Regions from separate parts of the Methylosinus sp. LW3 genome, predicted to be linked through region 1. Evidence: predicted binding sites of a transcription regulator. Region 1 holds the regulator's gene; each other region holds the start of a gene.

Evidence for each region. The regulator PhoB, encoded in region 1, activates phosphate uptake and scavenging genes when phosphate is short. The targets are predictions, from matches to a motif close to TGTCATNNANCTGTCAT.
Region 2: phnA (phosphonoacetate hydrolase) is a predicted target of PhoB. The motif match lies at 2,120-2,136, and genes of this name have one in related genera.
Region 3: METLW3_RS0101390 (inorganic phosphate transporter) is a predicted target of PhoB. The motif match lies at 2,386-2,402, and genes of this name have one in related genera.

Annotation. Positions count from the first base shown of each region.
Region 1 is NZ_AZUO01000001.1:461,632-466,266, reverse strand. Features, by position in the region: gene pstA (phosphate ABC transporter permease PstA) at 1-536, shown strand, start outside; gene pstB (phosphate ABC transporter ATP-binding protein PstB) at 533-1,318, shown strand; gene phoU (phosphate signaling complex protein PhoU) at 1,349-2,074, shown strand; gene phoB (phosphate regulon transcriptional regulator PhoB) at 2,071-2,814, shown strand; gene hpnE (hydroxysqualene dehydroxylase HpnE) at 3,009-4,253, opposite strand; gene hpnD (presqualene diphosphate synthase HpnD) at 4,250-4,635, opposite strand, start outside.
Region 2 is NZ_AZUO01000001.1:1,625,156-1,629,790, reverse strand. Features, by position in the region: gene METLW3_RS0108205 (4-(cytidine 5'-diphospho)-2-C-methyl-D-erythritol kinase) at 1-15, shown strand, start outside; gene rlmB (23S rRNA (guanosine(2251)-2'-O)-methyltransferase RlmB) at 12-815, shown strand; gene METLW3_RS0108195 (hypothetical protein) at 894-1,196, shown strand; gene METLW3_RS25335 (LysR substrate-binding domain-containing protein) at 1,193-2,077, opposite strand; gene phnA (phosphonoacetate hydrolase) at 2,263-3,480, shown strand; gene pstS (phosphate ABC transporter substrate-binding protein PstS) at 3,527-4,558, shown strand; gene METLW3_RS0108175 (acyltransferase) at 4,581-4,635, opposite strand, start outside.
Region 3 is NZ_AZUO01000001.1:282,095-286,729, forward strand. Features, by position in the region: gene METLW3_RS0101375 (NADP-dependent malic enzyme) at 1-448, shown strand, start outside; gene METLW3_RS0101380 (UDP-glucose/GDP-mannose dehydrogenase family protein) at 564-1,868, shown strand; gene METLW3_RS0101385 (hypothetical protein) at 1,946-2,179, opposite strand; gene METLW3_RS0101390 (inorganic phosphate transporter) at 2,448-4,073, shown strand; gene METLW3_RS0101395 (peptidoglycan-binding domain-containing protein) at 4,129-4,635, opposite strand, start outside.

The DNA.
Region 1 (4,635 bases):
CCGTGGTGCGCTTCATCAACGACATTCTGCTCAGCGCGCCCTCCATCGTCGTCGGCCTCTTCGTCTATACGGTGGTGGTGGCGCAGGTCGGGCATTTCTCCGGCATAGCGGGCGCTCTGGCGCTGGGCGTGCTGGTGGTGCCTGTCGTCGTGCGCACCACGGAGGACATGCTGCTGCTGGTGCCGCTGCCGCTGCGCGAGGCGGCGACGGCGCTCGGCCTGCCGCGCTCCCATATGCTGATGCGCGTCGCCTATCGCGCGGCGAAATCCGGCATCGTCACCGGCGTGCTGCTGGCCATTGCGCGCGTCTCCGGCGAGACGGCGCCGCTGCTCTTCACCTCGCTCAACAATCAGTTCTGGAGCACGGATCTCAACGCGCCGGTCTCCAGCCTGCCCGTCGTCATCTTCCAATTCGCGCTCTCGCCCTACAAGGACTGGCAGCAGCTCGCCTGGACCGGCGCTCTGCTCGTCACCATCGCCGTCCTTCTGCTCTCCATCACCGCGCGCGCGCTCAGCAGCCAGGGAAAAAACAAATGACCGCCATGCCGGTTGTCGAAGCCACTATTCCGACGAAAGTCTCGGTTCGCGATCTGGATTTCTATTACGGGTCGTCGAAGGCGCTGAAATCGATCTCGCTGCCGCTCTACACCCATAAGGTGACGGCCTTCATCGGCCCGTCCGGCTGCGGCAAATCGACTCTGCTGCGCATATTGAACCGCATGTACGACCTCTATCCCAAGCAGCGCGCCGAGGGCGAGGTGCTGCTCGACGGCGAGAATATTCTCGACCCGCACATCGATCTCAACCTGCTGCGCTCGCGCGTCGGCATGGTGTTCCAGAAGCCGACGCCCTTCCCCATGTCGATCTACGACAATATCGCCTTCGGCATTCGCCTCTACGAGAAGCTCTCGCGCAGCGAGCTCGACGGGCGCGTCGAGGCGGCGCTGCGCGGCGCGGCGCTGTGGGACGAGGTGCGCGACAAGCTGAATTCGAGCGGCCTCGGCCTCTCGGGCGGCCAGCAGCAGCGCCTGTGCATCGCGCGCACCGTCGCCATTCAGCCGGAGGTGATCCTCTTCGACGAGCCCTGCTCGGCGCTGGACCCCATCTCGACCGCGAAGATCGAGGAGCTCATCGACGAAATGTCGGAGCGCTACACGATCGCCATCGTCACCCACAACATGCAGCAGGCGGCGCGCGTCTCCGATTTCACCGCCTTCATGTATCTCGGCGATCTCGTCGAATTCGGCGAGACCAATAATCTCTTCACCGCGCCGCAGAACAAGAAGACGCAGGACTATATCACCGGCCGCTTCGGCTGAGCGCGCATCGCGCACGAGGACATTGAGACCATGAGCGAACATATCGTCAGCTCCTATGACCGCGACCTCGAAGTGCTCGGCCGCAGAATCGCCGAGATGGGAGGCATCGCCGAGAAAATGCTCGCCGAAGCCATGGATGCGCTCGCCAATTTCGACATTGAGCTCGCCCATCGCGTCGTCGCCACCGATCAGCGCCTCGACGCGCTGCAGCGGGAGATAGAGGAGAACGCCATCCTCACCATCGCGCGGCGGCAGCCGCTCGCTATCGATCTGCGCGAATGCATCGCCGCTATGCGCATCGCCGCCGATCTCGAGCGGGTCGGCGATCTCGCCAAGAGCATCGCCAAGCGCACGGTGAAAATCCTCTCCGAGGCGCGCGTGCCGCGCGCCGTCATCGGCCTCAAGACGATGGCGGAAGTCGCCGCCATACAGCTGAAGGACGTGCTCGACGCCTACGCCCAGCGCGATGTCGAGCGCGCCCGCGCCGTGTGGACCAACGACAGCGAGCTCGACGCGCTGGAAGATTCGGTGTTCCGCGATCTCCTCACCTTCATGATGGAGGACCCGCGCAACATCTCCTTCTGCACGCATCTGCTGTTCTGCTCGAAGAACATAGAGCGCATCGGCGATCACACCACCAATGTCGCCGAGACAATCGTCTATCTCGTCACTGGCGAGGCGATGCCGACCGACCGCCCCAAAGGCAAATCGGCGAGCCTTCCCGCCAGCGCGGAACCGGATGAGCCTACGAAATGAATGAAATCCGCGTCGCCGCTCCGCGCGAGGCGCCGCACGACCGCGCGCCGCGCATACTCGTCGTCGAGGACGACGCGGCGCTGGCGCTGCTGCTCGGCTATAATCTCGAGGCCGAGGGCTTTCTCGTCGAGCATATAGAGCGCGGCGACGAGGCGGAGATCCGTCTCTCCGAATCGCAGCCCGATCTCGTTATTCTCGACTGGATGCTGCCCGGCGTCTCCGGCCTCGAGATCTGCCGACGGCTGCGCGCGCGCGACGACACGCGCAGCATGCCGATCATCATGCTCACCGCGCGCGGCGACGAGAATGAGCGCGTGCGCGGCCTCTCCATCGGCGCCGACGATTATGTGGTGAAGCCCTTCTCGCCGCCGGAGCTGATGGCGCGCGTGCATGCGCTGCTGCGCCGCGCGCGGCCGGAGCGCGTGGCGACGCGGCTCGTCGCCGGCGACATAGACCTCGACCGCGAGACGCGCCGCGTGAAGCGCGGCGGGCGCGAGATTCATCTCGGCCCGACGGAGTTCCGTCTGCTGGAATATCTGATGGAAAAACCCGGCCGCGTCTTCTCGCGCGCGCAATTGCTCGACAGCGTGTGGGGGCTCTCGGCGGAGATCGACGAGCGCACCGTCGACGTGCATGTCGGCCGCCTGCGCAAGGCGATTATCCGCGGCCGCGAGAAGGACCCGATCCGCACCGTGCGCGGCACCGGCTATTCCTTCGACGAGACTTTTGGAAGGAATTGAGGGGCGATGCGAGCCTGAAGGCTCGCGGTCCAGGGGGCGCTTTGGATCGCGAGCCTTCAGGCTCGCTTTTGTCTGCACGCGCTCCCTCTGCCCATCGTCATTGCGAGCGCAGCGAAGCAATCCAGAGCCGTGGGGCGGTCCCTGGATCGCGTCGTCGCTACGCTCCTCGCGATGACGGCGGCGGCGGGCTCGACCTATGAACGCCCCGCCAGCTCCGCCGCGCGATAGCCCGACCTTATCGCGCCCTCGATCGTCGCCGGAAGGCCGGTCGCAGTCCAATCGCCGGCGAGGAAGAGATTGCGCCACCCCGTCACAGCGCCGGGGCGGCGCTGCTGCTGCGCCGGCGTCGCGGCGAAAGTGGCGCGCTTTTCCTTGACGATCTGCCATTGCGGCAGCTCCACCGGCAGGCCCGTGGCGGCGGCTGCCTCGGCCCATATGCGCTCGGCGAGGCTCTCGCGGGAATCGTCCATCAACCGATCGGCGCCGCTGATCGTCACCGAGAGCCTGTCCTCGAAAGCGAACAGCCATTCGGTGAGCGAGCCGATCATGCCGAGCAGCGCCGGCTGCCCCGGCGGCGGCGCGATCTTGAAATGCGCATTGACGATGCCGCGGAAATCATCCGGCGCGACGAGGCCCGGAACGAGCTCCTGCGCCGCCCAGGGCGGGACGGCGAGCGCGACGCTGTCATTCTCGCCGAGCGCGATTTTCTCGTCGCCGAAATCGAGCGCTGTGGCGCGCTCGCCGGAAAATTCGATTCCCTTCAGCCGCGCGGCGAAGCGCGGCGCGGCGCCACGCGCGGCGAGAGCGCTCAGCGCCGGCTCGATGAACGCCGTCCCGAGCCCGCGCCGCGCGACCAGCGGACGGCAAGCGGCGCCGCCAGCGGCCAGCGTCTCGCGCAGCACGGCGGCGGCGAGCGCGGCGGAGGAGCAGCGCGGCTCCGTATTGAGCGCGGAGAGCAGCACCGGCCCCCACAGCCGCTCATAGAGCACGCCCGAGCAATTCATCGCCTCGCCGATGGTCGCGCCCTTTTTGGCGAGGAGAATGCCGATCGCGCCGAGATAATCCGCAGGCGCCGTGCCGGGCACGCGGCGATCCGCCACGAAAATCCACCAGGGCAGGCGCGAGGCGTTCGGCCTCATGCGCCAGCGCGTTCCGTCGCGCGTGTCCAAAAAGTCGAAGGCGCATTCCTTCGGCCCGACCAGCTCATCCACCGAGCCGATGCGGCGGGCGTAATCCAGCGCCGTGGCGTTGCCGGAGAGCAGCAGATGATTGCCATTGTCGATGACGAGATCGAGGCTGGAATCATAATAGGACCGGCAGCGCCCGCCCGCCATGCGCGCGGCTTCATAGAGCGCGACGCTGCGGCCCTCGTCGGTCAGACGAATGGCGCAGGAGAGGCCGGCGAGACCCGCGCCGATGATATGCGTCGTTCCGCTCACGTCAGCGCGAATCTCAGCAGGGCCAGCAGGACTTTCGTCCGCGAGGCGGAGACCGGCGCGCGCGGCGGCGCGAAGCCGCGCGCCACCAGACGATCGAGAACCGAGCGATAGGCCGTCGCCATCAGATAGGGCGCCTTCACCGCGCGCTGCGGCGAGACGCGCATCAGCAGCTCCGATTCCGCGTAATGCTTGCGCGCGCGCTCGGCCACTGCAGCGCAGACTTGCTGAAGGCCGGGGTGCGCCAGCACCGCGCCGCGCGAGAAATCGGCGACGCCCGCGGCCTCCAGCGCCTCGCGCGGGAGATAGAGCCGCCCGCGCGCCTCGTCCTCGTCGAGATCGCGCAGAATATTGGTGAGCTGCAAGGCGCGGCCCATGTGATAGG
Region 2 (4,635 bases), 1.2 Mb from region 1:
GCGGTGCTGCGATGAGCCGCCCGCCCGCCGGCAAGGATCGCGGCCGCCGCCCGCCGCTGCCGCGTCATCCGCCCAAGGAGGAGACGCCCTTCCGCCGACCCGCGGCGGATGTCGTCGTGCTCTATGGCGCCCATGCGGTGCGCGAGGCGCTCATCGCCGGCCGGCGCAAATTGCTGGCGCTCTATGCGACGGAGAACGCCGCCGAGCGCATCGCGCCGCTGGCAGCCGCCGCCGGCCTCGCGCCGAAGATCGTGGACCCGCGCGCGCTGTCGCAACGGCTCGGCGAGGAGAGCGTCCATCAAGGTCTGATGCTGGAGGCGCGCCCGCTGCCGGAGGCGGATATCGCCGACATAGAGCCAAAGAGCGGACTCGTCCTCGTCCTCGATCAAGTGACCGATCCGCATAATGTCGGCGCGATTCTGCGCACCGCAGCCGCTTTCGCCGTCGATGCGCTGATCGTGACCGAGCGCCACAGCCCGGATTTCACCGGCGTGCTCGCCAAGGCCGCCTCGGGGGCGCTCGAGCATGTGACGATCGTCTCCGTCGTCAATCTCGCCCGCGCGCTCGAGCAATTGGCGGAGCGCGATTTTCTGATCGTCGGCCTCGATTCGGAAGGTCCGCAGCCGCTGGAGGCGAGTCCTTTGCGCAAGCCGCTGGCGCTGGTGCTGGGCGCCGAAGGCAAAGGCCTGCGCCGCCTGACGCGCGAGCGCTGCGATATTCTCGCGCGGCTCGACATGCCGGGGCCGATCAAGAGCCTCAATGTCTCCAACGCCTGCGCCGCCGCTCTTATGGCGCTGCGCCTTCGCCTCGACTGATCGAAACCGCCTCCGCTTGCCGCGCGGCGGGGCGGTTCGATGTAAGGGGCGGATCGAATTTGCGAAGGAGGAGACACCATGCGCAAGCTCGCGCTCTTTTCGACGAGCCTCGTTCTAATCCTCGGCGGCGCGGCCATCGCCGAGCAGCAGATGACGCAGCGCGGCCGCACCTCCGGCCCCGCCACCGGGCAGAATGTGACGCCGAGCACGGTGACGCAGAAATCCGTCGAGGGACGCTCCAGCTTCATCGATGAGAACGAGGGCTTCGCGCTCGACGCGAGCGCCCTCGCCGCCGGCGCGCCGGGCGTCGAAGGCAAGCCGGGGGCGCAGAGCGGCCCCGTCCCGCGCGGCCGCGGCGGGACCTCGAAATTCGTGTATTAAACCGCAGCGTTCGCGGCTTCGCCTAGCCACAGCACGAAGCGCTTCGCCATCGGATAGCTCTCCGAATGCGGATCGATGAAGGCGACATGGCGCGGACCGGGCGCGACGATGTGCGGGAAAGGCGCGGCGAGCAGCCCTTCCGCCACTTTCCCGCCGGTCAGCTCGATCGGGCCGACAGTGACGCCCTGCCCGTTGAGCACGGCCATCAGCGCCGTGTGAAAATGGCCGAAACGACGTTCCCGCCACTTTTGCAGCGGCGGCAGATCAGCGATCTCGAGCCATCGCTCGATCTCGCCCGGCCGCGTGTCGCTCACCGCGAATGTCTCGCCGGAAAGAGACGCGACGCCGCGCGGGGCGAGCTTCGCCGCATGATCGCGCGTCGTCAGCAGGGTGAGCGTCTCCTGCAATATGGGAGACGCCTCCCAATTGCCGATCTGCTCGGACCCGCGCATGATGGCGACGTCGAAGAAGGACGAAGCGGGATCTTCTCCGGTCTGGCGCGTCTGCACATGCACATCGACATCGGGATGGCGCGCGTAGAATTGCTCGAGACGCGGCACCAGCCAATACATTGCGAAAGTCGCATGGGCGAATACTTTGAGCCGCCGGCGCGCCGTCTTGACGCGCCCCATCGCCGCATCCATGCGCTCGAAGCTGTCGGTGACGATCGCCACGAACTCACGCGTTTCGTCGAGCGGCCGCAAGCGTCCGCGATCACGCTCGAACAATGCGCGCCCGAGCCATTCCTCGAGCGCCGCGATCTGCCGGCTCACCGCGCCATGGGTGACGCCGAGCTCCTTGGCCGCGTTGGAAACGCCGTCGAGGCGCACCACAGCCTCGAGCGTCTGCAGCATTTTCAGCGGTAGCGGCTTGCGCGCCATCTCTCGTCACTCGCTCTTTCGCTCGATGAACATCCTGCGGATATGACGCTTTTATGAAGCGTAACGGCGCCGGATCACATGCTCTGTGAGATTTATTCGTTTCGAGATGGCGTCCCCGCCTGATAGATGAACCAGCGCCGAAGCGAAGTCGCCAATGATGCGACGAGAGAATGCGGGGCGCGAAAATGACATCCGAAATCACCGTCAACGGAAGGCGCTACGCCGCGCCCTCCGAGCCGACCGTCGTCGTCTGCATCGACGGATGCGAGCAAGACTATATCAATCAGGCGATCCGCGCCGGCGTTGCGCCTTTCTTCGCCGGCCTCGGCGAGCGCGGCGCCGTGCTCGCCGCCGATTGCGTGATGCCCTCCTTCACCAATCCCAATAATCTCTCCATCGTGACCGGCGCGCCGCCGAGCGTTCACGGCATATGCGGCAATTATTTCTTCGATCCCGAGCAGGGCGTCGAAGTGCTGATGAACGACGCGAAATATCTTCGCGCGCCAACGATCCTCGCGGAGTTTTCCAAGGCCGGCCGCAAGGTCGCGACGGTGACGGCGAAGGACAAGCTCAGCGCGCTGCTCGGCAGCGGGCTCGAGGGCGTTCGCTTCTCCGCTGAAAAGGCCAATGAGGCGACACTCGCGCAAAACGGCGTCGACGATCTTCTCGCCAAGGTCGGCCTGCCGCTTCCCGCCGTCTATAGCGCAGAATTGTCGGAATTCGTTCTCGCCGCCGGCGTCTGGCTGATGAAGACGATGCGGCCGGATATCATGTATCTCTCCACGACGGATTATGTGCAGCACAAGCATGCGCCCGGCACGCCCGTCGCCAACGCCTTCTATGCGATGCTCGACAAATATCTCACGCAGCTCGACGCGATGGGCGCCGTCATCGGAATCACCGCCGATCACGGCATGAACGCCAAGACGGATTCGATCGGCCGTCCCAATATCGTCTTTCTGCAAGACGTGCTGGACATGCGCTTCGGCGCCGGGACATGCCGCGTGATCCTGCCGATCACCGATCCTTATGTCGTGCATCACGGCGCGCTCGGCTCCTATGCGACCGTCTCGGCGCCTCAGTCGATATTGAGCGAAGTCGCGCAATGCGTCGCCACGCTCGAAGGCGTCAATCGCGTGCTCGACAATCGGACCGCCTGCGCGCGCTTCGAATTGCCCAATGAGCGCGTCGGCGATCTCGTCGTGCTGGCGGAACGTCTCTTCACGCTCGGCACATCCGCGACGAGCCATGACCTCTCCGGATTGACCGCGCCGCTGCGCTCGCATGGCGGCCTCTCGGAGCAGCAGGTTCCGTTGCTGCTCAATCGACCCGTCAGACGCGAGAGCAATGCGCGCCTGCGGAATTTCGACGTCTTCGCGCTCGCCCTCAACCGCGTGATCTGACGCGCGCGAGCTTCCTGATTTTCTATCCGCCACAGGACGAACGACCATGCGTAACGCCTGCAGCATTTTCATCATCTCGATCGCCGCCATCACGAGTCTCGACGCCGCGCGCGCCGAGACCTCGCTCTCGGGAACAGGCTCCGCTTTCGCCGCGCCGATCTACACGCGCTGGGCGCATGAGGCGAAGCCGAGCCTCGGATTGGAAGTCAATTATCAGGCGACGGGCTCCGGCGTCGGACAAAAGCAGGCCGCCGCCGGCACTGTCGATTTCGGCGCCTCCGACGTGCCGATGGAGGCGAAGCGGATAGAGGAAGGCGATCTGCTGCAGTTTCCGACCGTCGTCGGCGGCCTCGATGTGATCGTCAACATCCCTGGCGTCGGCGCCAATGCGCTGAAGCTCGACGGGCCGGTCATCGCCGACATCTATCTCGGCGCGATCACGCGCTGGAACGATCCGCGCATCGTCGCGCTCAATCACGGTCTCGCGCTTCCCGATCTGCTGATCGTCCCCATCCATCATTCCAACGCTTCTGGATCGACCTTCGCGCTGTCGCGCTATCTCTCCAAAGTGAGCGAGGCGTGGAAGACGCGCATGGGCGTCGCGCTGACGCTGGAATGGCCGAGCGGCGTCGGCGTGCATGGCAGCGCCGGCACGGCGGGCGAGGTTCCGCGCACCTTGGGCTCGATCGGCTATGCCGAAAATTCCTATGTGACGACCAATCATCTCGCGCCGGCCAAGCTGCTCAATCGCGCCGGCAAATATGTCGCGCCGAATGAAGAGAGCTTCGCCGCGGCGGCGGCCAATACGGATTGGGCGGCCGCTGATAATTTCGCCGTCGATCTCACCAATATGCCGGGCGAGAAAAGCTGGCCGCTGGTAACGGCGACCTTCGTGCTGGCGCCGAAAGCTCCGGCCAAGGCGGAGCGGACGGCGGCTCTGCTGAAGTTCTTCGATTGGGCTTTCGCTCATGGCGACAAGACGGCGAAAGCCCTGCAATATGTTCCGCTGCCCCATGCGGTGAAGGATCAGATCAGAGCCGCCTGGCGTCAGAAAGTGGCGTTCCGCGCCAAGGATTGATCGCCTGCTCGCGCGCTCGACTTCAGAGCGGCCGCCAGCGCGCCAGCCCTCGCATCCAGCCGCGCGCCAAATTGGTG
Region 3 (4,635 bases), 180 kb from region 1:
CGCCGATCTCGCCGATATAGCGATAGAGGCGGCCGGGGTGGCGCGGCGCATCGGCCTCGAGCCGCGCGTCGCCATGCTCGCCTTCTCCACTTTCGGCTATCCGCCGGGCGAGCGCACGGCCCGCGTGCACGAGTCTGTGCGCGTGCTCGATTCGCGGCGCGTGGACTTCGAATATGAGGGCGAGATGGCGGCCGATGTCGCGCTCAGCCGTCACGCCATGGCGGCCTACCCGTTCTCGCGTCTCAGTGATACCGCGAACGTATTGATAATGCCGGCCTTTCACTCCGCCTCCATCGCCACCAAAATGCTGCAGGAGCTGGGCGGGGCGACGGTGCTGGGTCCGCTGATCGTCGGGCTCGACAAGCCGATCCAAATCGTTCAATTGGGCGCAACCGACGCCGATATCGTCAATATGGCCGCTCTGGCGGCTTTCGGGGTCGGGGGTTAGGGCGGCGCCTCTCCGACCGGGCGCGGCGGCCGCGCCAAAAAAGCGTTTTTGTCATGGCGACGAAATAATTGCGTTGCAGTGACAGTCCTTTGGACCGAGCGAGAGACGAGAGACGATGAACATCACAATGATCGGATCGGGCTATGTCGGCCTCGTTTCCGGCGCCTGCTTCGCCGATTTCGGCCATGTCGTGACCTGCGTCGACAGCGACGCCTCGAAGATCGAGCGCCTGCTGCGCGGCGAGATTCCGATCTTCGAGCCCGGGCTCGACGAGCTCGTCGCCAATAATGTGAAGCAGAACCGCCTGTTCTTCACCACCGATCTCACCCCGGCCGTGCGTGGCGCGGACGCCGTCTTCATCGCCGTCGGCACGCCGTCGCGCCGCGGCGACGGCCACGCCGACCTCTCCTATGTCTACGCCGCCGCCGAGACCATCGGCCGCGCGCTCGACAAATTCACCGTCATCGTCAACAAATCGACCGTCCCGGTCGGCACGGGCGACGAGGTCGAGCGCCTCATCCGCGAGGTCAATCCCAAGGCCGATTTCGCCGTGGTCTCCAATCCCGAGTTTCTGCGCGAGGGCGCCGCGATCGAGGATTTCAAGCGCCCGGACCGTGTCGTCATCGGCGTCGAGGACGATCGCGCCCGCGAGGTGATGTCGGAAATCTACCGGCCGCTGAGCCTCAACCAGCCGCCGCTGGTCTTCGTCGGCCGCCGCACCTCCGAGCTCACCAAATATGCGGCCAACGCCTTTCTCGCGACCAAGATCACTTTCATCAACGAGATCGCCGATCTCTGCGAGCGCGTGGGCGCGGATGTGCAGGAGGTCGCGCGCGGCATCGGCCTCGACAATCGCATCGGCTCGAAGTTCCTGCACGCCGGGCCGGGCTATGGCGGCTCCTGCTTTCCCAAGGACACGCTCGCTCTGCTGAAGACGGGGCAGGATTACGCCGCGCCGCTGCGCATCGTCGAGACGGTGGTGGCGGTGAACGATTCCCGCAAGCGCGCCATGGCCCGCAAGGTGATCTCGGCGCTCGGCGGCTCGGTGCGCGGCAAGAAGATCGGCTTGCTCGGCCTCGCCTTCAAGCCCAACACTGACGATATGCGCGACGCGCCTTCGCTCGCCATAGTGGCCTCTCTCGCCGGCGACGGCGCCAAGGTCTACGCCTATGATCCCGAGAGCATGGGCCAGGCGAAGCCGCTGATGCCGGAAGTGACCTTCTGCGAGGATCCTTATCAGACGGCGGAAGGCGCCGATGCGCTGGTCATCGTCACCGAATGGGACGCGTTCCGCGCGCTCGATCTCGATCGCGTCAAGACGCTGCTGAAGACGCCCGTGATCGTCGATCTGCGCAACATCTATCGCGCCGCCGACATTCGCAAACGCGGCTTCACCTATCTGAGCGTCGGTCGGGCGTAAGGAATAAAAAAAGCGCCGTCATTCCCGGCGGGCCTGAGCCCGGCCGGGAATGCGGGGCCGCCGCGTAAAACGATCGCTCAACCGCGCCCCTGCTCCGCGACGAGGGCGAGCGAGGTGAGCGCGGAGAGACGCGGCGGCGCCTCGCGCCGCAGCTCCAGCGCCGCGCTGCGCGCATTTTCCGCCGATTGGAACAGACGCCCCTCCAATGGGCGGAATGACTGTTTCGCCGCATAGAAGCGATAGCCCTTGGCGTCGCGGGCGATCACGCCGACGGCTTCCTCGCCGAGCTCGATGATATAGGCGTCGGACATTTTTTCGGCCTCCTTCTCAGCGGCGCGCGGCCCCTCACGACCACTTTGGGCGCGCGGCGCGTCGCTTTGCGAGCCTATAGGCTCTAGCGAATTGTTCGTTATGTCAAATAGAATGTTCTTTTAACAGAACCGCGACGAGAGAACGAACGCATCGCCAGATCGCCGCGCGGCGAAGAATTTCTGCTCCCGGCCCGTAGAGCCCGCGTCGTCACACGCTTGTCGTGCGCAATTGTTGAATATTCACGCCTTTCGTTGCGAGGAGAAAGTTATGACATCCGTTGCCTCGAGCGTCGATCTGCGTGAAAGCGCCGACGCTCATAGTCCGAAGCCGAAGCTCGATCACAAGCTCGACATACGTGCGCTTCTCATCTTCCTCGCGGTCATCGCGCTCGGCCTCGCCTTCACGGCGTGGAGCATCTACAAGGATATTCTGGAGTCCGGCGCGCCGGTCACCAATTATCTTCCCTTCATCATGCTCGGCGTGGCGCTGCTCATCGCGCTCGGCTTCGAGTTCGTGAACGGCTTCCACGACACGGCCAACGCCGTGGCGACGGTCATCTACACCCATTCCATGCCGGCGCCGGTGGCCGTGGTGTGGTCGGGCTTCTTCAACTTCCTCGGCGTGCTGTTCTCCACGGGCGCGGTCGCCTTCGGCATCGTGTCGCTGCTGCCGGTGGAGCTCATTCTGCAAGTGGGCTCGCAGGCCGGCTTCGCCATGGTGTTCGCGCTGCTCATCGCCGCGATCGTGTGGAACCTCGGCACCTGGTGGCTCGGCCTGCCGGCCTCCTCCTCGCACACGCTGATCGGCTCCATCATCGGCGTCGGCGTCGCCAACGCCCTCATGCGCGGCCGCGACGGAACCTCCGGCGTCGATTGGGGCAAGGCCACCGATATCGGCTATTCGCTGCTGCTGTCGCCGCTCTTCGGCTTCGGCGCCGCGGCGCTGCTGCTGCTGGTGATGAAGTTCCTCGTCCGCAAGCCGGAGCTCTACACCGAGCCCAAGGGCCAGGCGGCGCCGCCGTGGTGGATTCGCGGCCTGCTGATCCTCACCTGCACGGGCGTCTCCTTCGCGCATGGCTCCAATGACGGCCAGAAGGGCATGGGCCTCATCATGCTGATCCTCATCGGCACGGTGCCCACCTCCTATGCGCTCAATCGCGCGCTTCCGGCGAGCCATCTCGCGAGCTTCTCGCAAGCCTCGCATGCGGCGTCCAAGGTCGTGGAGACGAAGGCCGCGGGCTATAACGTCCTCGGCGATCCGCGCCCGGCAGTGACGAATTACGTCGCTCAGCATCAGATCAACGAGGGAACCTATCCGTCGCTCGCCGTGCTGATCCGCGACATCTCGCATCAGATCGAGAGCTATGGCTCGATCGCGAAAATCCCCTTCGCCACCGTCGGCAACACGCGCAACGACATCTACCTCGCCTCCGAGGCGCTGCGCTTCCTCGCCAAGGACAAGGCGTCGGAGCTGACCGACTCCGACAAGAAGGTGCTGAAGGAGTATAAGGACCAGATCGATCAGGCGACGAAATTCATCCCGCTCTGGGTGAAGATCTCCGTCGCCATCGCGCTCGGCCTCGGCACCATGATCGGCTGGAAGCGCATCGTCGTCACCGTCGGCGAGAAGATCGGCAAGCAGCATCTGACCTATGGCCAGGGCGCCTCGGCCGAGCTGGTCGCCGCCGGCACCATCGCCGCCGCCGACATGTATGGCCTGCCGGTCTCGACGACGCATGTGCTGTCTTCCGGCGTCGCCGGCACGATGGCCGCCAATGGCGCCGGCGTGCAGATGGCGACGATCCAGAAGCTGCTGATGGCCTGGGTGCTCACGCTCCCCGCCGCCATATTGCTGTCGGCTTCGCTCTACTTCGTGCTGCGTCAGGTGATGTGACGCGCCAAAAAGAGAGGGGCCTTCGCGGCCCCTCTCTCTTATTCCTGCTTCCTGCTCAATCGCCCTTGCCGGCGAGGCGCGGCGACATGATCTTGCTCACCAGGCAATGGGAGCCGTCGGTCGGATCCTCGGTGCGGCGCGGGCGCTTGGCCTTGCATTCCGCCTTGTCGGCCGGATTCGTCACGCCATAGAAGGCGTTGATGATCGCCTGCTCCTGCTCGTGATCGAAAGCGTGCGTCTGGCCGAACATCACATATTGAAAGACCAGAGGCTGCGTCTTCGGCACGAAGGCGACGAAATCGGCGGCCTCTTTCAATTTGCCCGCCGCGCAGCCGCGATAGGCCGCCGGACGCTGATATTTGACCCCCGCGGGCGTGGATTTGCCGGAGAGCGCATAAGTGTAGCAGGCGCGCGGCTTGGACATTTGGCAATAATAATGGATGGTTATGTCCGACCAATTGGTCGGCGCGTAATTCGTTTTCAGGCAGTCGGCCGTATATTGATAGCCCTGATCCGTATGCTTGGGCTCGCCGGCGCGGCGGCTGCCATAGACATCGGCGCT